2 regions of the Streptomyces sp. NBC_00019 genome follow, and region 1 is predicted to be linked to the other one. Evidence: predicted binding sites of a transcription regulator. Region 1 holds the regulator's gene; the other holds the start of a gene.

Region 1 (4,491 bases):
CACCTCGGACCTGACACCGCCGGCGACCGCGGCCGACGCGCGCGTCGAGTACCGGTCGGGCGTTCCGCACATGCTGTGGTCGGCCGTCGACGGGGCCGCCTCGTACCAGGTCCTGCAGTACGACGCGGCGACCGGCGGCTGGCTCGACGCGCTGCCCGGCGCCACGGGCACCACCCCGACCACCACCACGGCAACCGACGCCGTGCCGCGCCAGCTGCTCGCGGTCGCCGACAGCTACCGGTACGCGGTGCGCTCGGTGGACGCGAAGGGCAATGCGGCCGCCCCGGTGGAGGTCACGCTGACGATGGCGGACCGGCCCGATGCGATCGCGCCGTTCCGCACCACCGCGAGCCGGTTCGACGAGGGGGTGATGATCGAGTGGAGCAGCGCCGACCCGTGGACCTTCGGCGAGGACGATCCGCTGCTCACCTATCGGATCGTCCGCACCGACCAGGCGACCGGCGAGAGCAGCGTGGTGACCGCCTGCAAGCCCAACAGCTCGCAGGACCTGCCGCTGACGGACCCGGAGACGTACTGGACCTGGAACACCGGCGACGCCCCCGACTACGCCGGTGCCCGGCAGATCAACGGCGTCTGCTGGGACGTCTCCGGTGCCTCCGAGACGACGTACGACTACACGGTCATGACGATCGACCCGTACGGTCATGAGTCGCAGCCCGGCCCCGCCGCCACCGGGACCACGCCGGACACCGAGCGCCCGGCACCGGTGCAGAACCTGGCCGCCGAGCAGATCCCGCTCGGTGTACGCCTGACCTGGACGCCGCCGGCCGACGACGACGTCACGGGCTACAAGGTGTGGCAGGGCGTCACGGACCCGGAGACCGGCGAGACGGTATGGGACCAGAACTGCTGGACGGGCGACTCCCTGGCCGAGACCGAGATCCTCTGCCCGACGGTCCCCGACGGCGCCGCGCACACCTACAAGGTGGCCGCCACGGACGGCTCCCCCCTGATCGACTGGTACGCCGGCCCCGAGGCCTTCCACCCCGCCGAGCTCTCCGTCACCCTGCCCGACACCCGGCCGCCGGGCTGGACGGGGACCGGGATCCGTGAGGACCAGTACCCGGAGCTGTACGTCGGCTGCTCCGAGAGCTCCGGCCTCGGCGACTGCGGCCGGTTCGCGAGCTATCGCGTGGAGCGCTGGGACCCGGCCTCGGCCGCCTATGTCACCCTCACCGAGGGCACGATGTACGACGCCGTGTTCCACATGGACAAGACGGTCCACGAGGACACGCTGGGCCTGTACTACTACCGCGTCGTCCGCCTGGACGCCGCCGGCACGGAGGCCGCGTCCACGCCGATGGCGTACGGCATCTGGGACTCCTGGCTCTGAGCCCGCACATGCGAAGGGGCCCGGAGGTTCGTCCTCCGGGCCCCTTCGCATGCACTTGGGTACCTCAGTCCTGCCGCCCCTTGGGACGCCACACCACCAACGCGCTGGTCTGCTGCACTTCCTGATAAGGCACCAGGTCACGGCGGTACGACGCATGCACCGCCGCCTCACGCTGCTGCATCGCCGCGGCGGCGCCGTCGAGGGCGGCCTCCATCTCGGCGACGCGGGACTGCAGCGCGGCGACCTGGTTCTCCAGCTCGATGATGCGCTTGATGCCGGCGAGGTTGATGCCCTCGTCCTGCGACAACGCCTGCACCGCGCGGAGCAGTTCGATGTCACGGGCCGAGTAGCGGCGGCCCCGGCCGGCGGTGCGGTCCGGGGAGACCAGGCCCAGACGGTCGTACTGGCGCAGGGTCTGCGGATGCAGGCCCGAGAGCTGGGCCGCCACCGAGATGACGTAGACCGGGGTCTCCTCGGTCAGTTCATACGGATTGCGTCGACGGCCGTCCATCTCGATCAAGCTCCCTTCGCGGCCTGGAACAGCTCCGCCCGCGGGTCCTCGCCCGCGGTCGCCTCGCGATACGCCTCGAGTGCGTCACGAGCCTTCCCCGTCAGGTCCGTCGGGACACTCACCTCGACGGTGACCAGGAGGTCGCCGCGGGTGCCGTCCTTGCGGACCGCGCCCTTGCCGCGGGCGCGCATGGTGCGACCGTTGGGCGTGCCCGGCGGCAGCTTCAGCGTGACGGCGGGGCCGCCCAGGGTCGGGACCCTCACCTCGCCGCCGAGGGCCGCCTCGGTGAACGTGACCGGGACCGTGACCGTGAGGTTGTCCTCCTTGCGGCCGAAGACCGGGTGCGTGTCGACGTGCACGGTGACATACAGGTCTCCGGCCGGACCGCCGCGCTCGCCCGGTGCGCCCTTGCCGCGCAGCCGGATCCGCTGACTGTCCGTCACCCCGGCGGGGATGCGGACCTGCATGGTCCGGGAGGACTTGGCGCGGCCGCTGCCCTTGCACTCCAGACAGGGGTGCTCGGCCATCAGTCCGCGGCCCTTGCAGTCCGGGCAGGGGTCGGTGAGGGAGAAGCCGCCGCCGGAGCCCCGCGCCACCTGGCCGGTGCCGACGCAGGTCGGGCACACGCGCGGTGTGCCGTTCTTGTCGCCGGTGCCGGAGCAGGCCTTGCACGGGGACTGCGAGGACATCCGCAGCGGCACCGTGGCACCCTCGATGGCCTCGGTGAAGCTCAGGGTGACCTCGGTGTCGATGTCCTGGCCGCGCCGGGGCTGGGTACGGGTCGTGCCCGTACCGCCCCGGTTGAACAGACCCCCGAAGACGTCGCCGATCCCGCCGCCGAAGCCACCGGAACCCCCGGCGCCACCGCCCTGCGCGCCGCCTCCGAAGAGGTCGCCCAGGTCGAAGTTGAAGGAGCCGCCGCCCGCGCCCGGCCCCGGGCGGAAGCCGCCGTTGCCGAAGAGGGCGCGGGCCTCGTCGTACTCCTTGCGCTTCTTGGGGTCACCGAGGACGTCGTTCGCCTCGGAGATCTCCTTGAAGCGCTCCTCGGCCTTGACGTTGCCCTTGTTGGCGTCCGGGTGGAACTCGCGGGCGAGCTTCCGGTACGCCTTCTTGATCTCGGCCTCGGTGGCGTCCTTGGGGACGCCGAGGACCTTGTAGAAGTCCTTCTCGATGAAGTCCTTGGTGCTCATCCTCGACGCGCCCCCTTCCTGGCGTCCCGCTCAGTGGTGACCTCAGCCCTCCTCAGGGCCGTTGTCCTTGTCGTCGTCGGCCGTGGAGTCCTCCTCGGCCTTGACCGTCTGCGCGCCCGGCTGCGGTTCGGCGACGGCCACCCGCGCGGGGCGGATGGTGCGCTCGCCGATGCGATACCCGGGCTGCAGGATCGCCACGCACGTCGTCTCGGTGACGTCCGGCGCGTAGCTGTGCATCAGGGCTTCGTGGATGGTCGGGTCGAAGGGCTCGCCCTCCTTGCCGAACTGCTGCAGACCCATCTTCGCCGCGACGGTCTCCAGCGACTCCCCGACGGACTTGAATCCGCCGACGAACTCGCCGTGGTCCCGCGCGCGGCCGATGTCGTCGAGCACGGGCAGGAGTTCGGTCAGGAGGTTCGCGACGGCGATCTCCTTGACCGTGATCCGGTCCCGCTCCACGCGGCGGCGGTAGTTCTGGAACTCGGCCTGGAGCCGCTGGAGGTCCGCGGTGCGCTCTTCGAGCGCCTTGCGGGCCTGGTCCAGCTGGGCCGTCAGACCGGCGATCTGTGCTGTTGCGTCCCCGGCCGGGGCCGCCCCCTCCTGAGGGGCGGCCTTCGGCTCGGCGTCGTCGGGGGTCGCGCCGGAGGGGACGTCGGGCTTCTCCTCGAAGCCCGGGGTCTCCTCGGTCACGCGGCACCGTCCTTGCGCTCGTCGTCCACGATCTCGGCGTCCACGACGTCGTCGTCGGCCTTGGGAGCCTCGGCACCGGCGTCGGCGCCACCCGCGGACTGCGCGGCCTGGGCGTCGGCGTACATGGCCTGGCCGACCTTCTGCGAGACGGCCGCGACCTTCTCGGTGGCGGTGCGGATCTCGGCGGTGTCCTCGCCCTTGAGCGCGGTCTTCAGCTCCTCGACGGCGGCCTCGACCTCGGTCTTGACCTCGCCGGGGACCTTGTCCTCGTTGTCCTTGAGGAACTTCTCCGTCTGGTAGACGAGCTGCTCGCCCTGGTTGCGGGACTCGGCGGCCTCGCGGCGGGCGTGGTCCTCCTCCGCGTACTTCTCGGCCTCTTCGCGCATCCGGTTGACCTCGTCCTTCGGCAGCGAGGAGCCACCGGTGACGGTCATCTTCTGCTCCTTGCCCGTGCCCAGGTCCTTCGCGGTCACGTGCATGATGCCGTTGGCGTCGATGTCGAAGGCGACCTCGATCTGCGGGACACCGCGCGGGGCCGGCGGCAGACCGGTCAGCTCGAACATCCCGAGCTTCTTGTTGTACGCCGCGATCTCGCGCTCGCCCTGGTAGACCTGGATCTGCACGGAGGGCTGGTTGTCCTCGGCGGTGGTGAAGATCTCGGACCGCTTGGTCGGGATCGTCGTGTTCCGCTCGATGAGCTTGGTCATGATGCCGCCCTTGGTCTCGATACCGAGGGACAGCGGGGT
Region 2 (4,491 bases), 2.9 Mb from region 1:
AGGACCTCGCGGCCGAGGCCTTCGCCGAGGGACTGCGGCTGGTGCGGGCCAACCGGGCCCTCGCCGCGATCGGGTTCAGCACCTGCCGCAAGGAGGACTGCCCGCACTCGCCCGCCTCGGGGCTGGTCCGCGTCGACTCCGACGGCACCCTGCACGTCCACCCCACCCGTCGCGCCGACCCCGTCGACTGGGCCTGGGCGGTCGCCCACGGCATCATCCACCTCGGCTTCGGCCACGTCCCGGCGAAGGAGGGCCGCCGCACCCAGCCCGACCGGTTCGAACTGGCCGCCCGCTGCGCCGTCGTCAACCGCTTCCTGCTCGGCTTCTCCATCGGCCGCACCCCCGAGGACCTGCCGCCGTCCTACCCCGACGGCGACGAGGAGCAGCTCGCCGCCCGCTGGCGCCGCGACGGCATCCCGCCCGTGTACGAGCACTGCGGCACGGCGGGCCACGAACCGGACCAACTGCTCGTGCCCTGGGACGTGTGGATGGGCGGCGCCCCGAAGAACTGGCAGCTGGACTTCGCGCACGCCCTCACCCGTACCGTCGCCACCGCCATGGACGTGGCGGGCGGCCGCCGTACGTCGATGCGCGGCGGCTCGACCCGACTCCAGCCGTGGGAGCGGGCGTTGAGCTGGTTCGTCTCCTCCTACCCGCTGCTCGGCGGCATCGCGGCCGGCATCACCCTGGTCGCCGACGCCGAACTGGCCCGCGCCCACGACATCTCCGTCGCCGCGGTCAACGCCGAACTCGCCGAGATCTACATCAACCCGCTGCGTGAACTCGACGACGAGGAATGGCGGTTCGTCCTCGCCCACGAGATGCTGCACGCCGCCCTGCGCCACGGCGACCGCTGCGGCACCCGCGACCCGTTCCTGTTCAACGTCGCCTGCGACTACGTCATCAACGGCTGGCTGGTCGACATGCAGGTCGGCACCATGCCCGACGGGCTGCTCCTCGACCCCGGGCTGAGGGACCTGTCCGCGGAGGAGGTCTACGACCGTATCGCCGGCGACCTGCGCCGGATGCGCCGCCTGGGCACCCTGCGCGGCAAGGGCCTCGGCGACGTCCTCGGCGGCCCGCTCGGCTCGCCCCGGGACTACGTCGACCTCGACGAGTTCTACCGCCGCGGCCTCGGTCACGGCCTGGACCTGCATCAGCAGCAGGCCCGCGGGTTCCTGCCCGGCGGCCTCGTCGAGGAGATCCGCGCGCTCAGCCACCCGCCGCTGCCGTGGGACGCCCGACTGGCCCGCTGGTTCGACGAGTTCGTGCCCCGACCGGAGCCGCTGCGGACGTACGCGCGCCCCTCCCGCCGCCAGTCGTCCACCCCCGACATCCCCCGCGCGGGCCGGTACTTCCCGCCCGAGGAGATCGCCCGCTGCACCTTCGGCGTCGTCCTGGACACCTCCGGGTCCATGGACCGGACCCTGCTCGGCAAGGCGCTGGGCGCGATCGCCTCGTACGCCGAGGCCCGGGACGTACCGGCAGCGCGGGTCGTGTTCTGTGACGCGGCCCCGTACGACGCCGGTTATCTGCCGGTCACCGAGATCGCGGGCCGGGTGCGGGTGCGCGGTCGTGGCGGTACGGTCCTGCAGCCCGGGATCGACCTGCTGCACCGCGCCGACGACTTCCCGCCCGGCGCGCCCGTGTTGGTGATCACGGACGGCTGGTGCGACGTCCTGAGGGTGCGGCGCGAACACGCGTATCTGATCCCGGAGGGCGCGCGGCTGCCCTTCAGCCCGCGCGGACCGGTCTTCAGGGTGAGCCGCGCCTGAGTGTGATCGGATGGGGTGCATCACCCGGAACCGGGACCACACGAAAGGACTGACCGTGGCTACCACGCGCTCCGCACACACCGTCTGGGAAGGCAACCTGCTCGAGGGCAACGGAGTCGTCACCTTCGACTCCTCCGGCGCCATCGACGAGCAGCCGGTGACGTGGGCTGCCCGCACCCAGGAGGCCAACGGCAAGACCAGCCCCGAGGAGCTGATCGCGGCCGCCCACTCCAGCTGCTTCTCGATGGCGTTCTCGCACGCCCTCGCGGGGGCCGGCACCCCGCCCACCAAGCTCGTCACCTCCGCCGACGTCACCTTCCAGCCGGGCGAGGGCATCACCGGCGTCCACCTCACGGTCGAGGGCACCGTGCCCGGCCTCGACGAGGACGGCTTCGTCGCCGCGGCGGAGCAGGCCAAGGTGAACTGCCCCGTCAGCCAGGCCCTCAAGGCCGTACCGATCACCCTGTCGGCGAAGCTCGCCTGACACCCGTACGTCCCGCGATGCCGCGTCCCCTTCGAGAGGGGCGCGGCATCGCCCATTTCCGGGGTACCCGGCATGGGTACGCGGCATTGACAACAGCCCACTCAAGTTTTGTGCTGGAGTCCGGGAAGTGCCCTGGCGGAAGGGGACAGCGATGGGACGCGCGGTCGGGATCGATCTGGGCACCACGAACTCCGTGGTGGCCGTCCTGGAGGGCGGCGACCCCACAGTCGTCGCCAATGCGGAGGGGGCAAGGACCACACCGTCGGTCGTGGCCTTCGCCAAGAACGGCGAGGTGCTCGTCGGGGAGGTCGCCAAACGGCAGGCGGTGACGAACGTCGAGCGGACGGCCCGCTCGGTGAAGCGGTACATGGGCGACGGGAGCTGGCGCTTCCCGGACCAGGGGGATGTCGACGGCACCCGCTACCGGGCGCAGGAGCTCTCCGCGCGGGTGCTGCAGAAGCTGAAGCGGGACGCCGAGTCCTATCTCGGCGAGGACGTCACCGACGCGGTGATCACCGTCCCGGCCTACTTCGACGACGCTCAGCGGCAGGCCACCAAGGAGGCCGGGGAGATCGCGGGCCTGAAGGTGCTGCGGATCATCAACGAGCCCACGGCCGCCGCGCTCGCCTACGGCCTGGACCGGGGCGAGGAGCAGACCGTCCTCGTCTTCGACCTCGGCGGCGGCACCTTCGACGTCTCCCTGCTGGAGATCGGCGACGGCGTCATCGAGGTCAAGGCGACCAACGGAGACACCCATCTCGGCGGCGACGACTGGGACCAGCGGGTCATGGAGCACCTGGTGAAGAAGTTCCAGGGGCAGTACGGCGTGGACCTCGGCAAGGACAAGATGGCGCTGCAACGGCTGCGCGAGGGAGCCGAGAAAGCCAAGATCGAGCTGTCGAGCTCGTCGGAGACGACGATCAACCTCCCCTACATCACCGCCTCCGCCGAGGGCCCCCTGCACCTCGACGAGAAGATGACGCGCGCCCAGTTCCAGGAGCTGACCGCCGACCTCCTCGACCGCTGCACGACCCCCTTCCACCAGGCCGTCAAGGACGCCGGCATCAAGCTCGCCGCGGTCGACCACGTCATCCTCGTCGGCGGCTCGACCCGGATGCCCGCCGTCACCGACCTCGTCAAGGAACTCACCGGCAAGGACCCGCACAAGGGCGTCAACCCGGACGAGGTCGTCGCCGTCGGCGCGGCCCTCCAGGCCGGCGTGATCCGCGGCGATGTGAAGGACGTCCTGCTGCTCGACGTCACCCCGCTGTCCCTGGGCATCGAGACCAAGGGCGGCATCATGACCAAGCTCATCGAGCGCAACACCACGATCCCGACCCGCCGTTCGGAGATCTTCACGACGGCGACCGACAACCAGCCCTCGGTGGGCATCCAGGTGTATCAGGGCGAGCGGGAGATCGCCGCGTACAACAAGAAGCTGGGCGTCTTCGACCTGACCGGACTGCCGCCCGCACCACGCGGCGTCCCGCAGATCGAGGTCGCGTTCGACATCGACGCCAACGGGATCATGCACGTCTCCGCCAAGGACCTGGCGACCGGTCGCGAGCAGAAGATGACGGTGACGGGCGGCTCCGCGCTCCCCAAGGACGACATCGACCGCATGATGCGGGAGGCCGAGCAGTACGCCGAGGAGGACCGCAACCGCCGGGAGGCGGCCGAGACCCGCAACCACGCCGAGCAACTCGTCTACCAGACCGAGAAGTTCATCCGTGACAACGAGGAACGCGTCCCCGCCGACACCAGGTCCGAGGTGGAGTCGGCGATCTCGGAGCTCAAGGCGCTCCTGGAGCAGAACGCGGAGACGAACGCGCTGCGCACCGGCGTCGAGAAACTCGCCACCGTCAGCCAGAAGATGGGCCAGGCGATGTACGCCCAGGCCCAGTCGGAACCCACCGACCAGCAACCCGCGTCTCCCGAGGAGGAAGGCGTGGTCGACGCGGAGATCGTCGACGACGACAAGGACCCCAAGGGCGGGGCAGCCTGAGAGGCCGGCCGTACCGGACTTCACGGAGGGACACGAGCATGGGTGACAACAGGACACGGCGCGCACGGTTAGCGGCTCTGGCGGCCGGTTCGCTGCTGGCGGGGGCCGCGGCCGTCGGCGTGACCGGAGGCGTGGACACGCCGGACAACCGGGACTGGTCCGTGGACGCGGCCGGCCACCACGACAACAGCACGGACGGCCACTACGACGGCGGCGCCGCCCCGGCC

What was found. Region 1 encodes HspR, which represses chaperone genes until heat shock. Its sites were predicted from a motif close to TTGAGNNNNNNNNNCTCAA; they were not measured.
Region 2: the regulator HspR is predicted to act here: its motif matches at 2,346-2,364, upstream of dnaK (molecular chaperone DnaK).

The regions. Positions count from the first base shown of each region.
Region 1 is NZ_CP108302.1:5,624,882-5,629,372, reverse strand. Features, by position in the region: gene OHU89_RS26535 (PA14 domain-containing protein) at 1-1,354, shown strand, start outside; gene OHU89_RS26530 (heat shock protein transcriptional repressor HspR) at 1,419-1,865, opposite strand; gene dnaJ (molecular chaperone DnaJ) at 1,871-3,055, opposite strand; gene grpE (nucleotide exchange factor GrpE) at 3,098-3,745, opposite strand; gene dnaK (molecular chaperone DnaK) at 3,742-4,491, opposite strand, start outside.
Region 2 is NZ_CP108302.1:8,501,757-8,506,247, forward strand. Features, by position in the region: gene OHU89_RS39400 (DUF2201 family putative metallopeptidase) at 1-1,775, shown strand, start outside; gene OHU89_RS39405 (OsmC family protein) at 1,831-2,259, shown strand; gene dnaK (molecular chaperone DnaK) at 2,411-4,264, shown strand; gene OHU89_RS39415 (hypothetical protein) at 4,303-4,491, shown strand, end outside.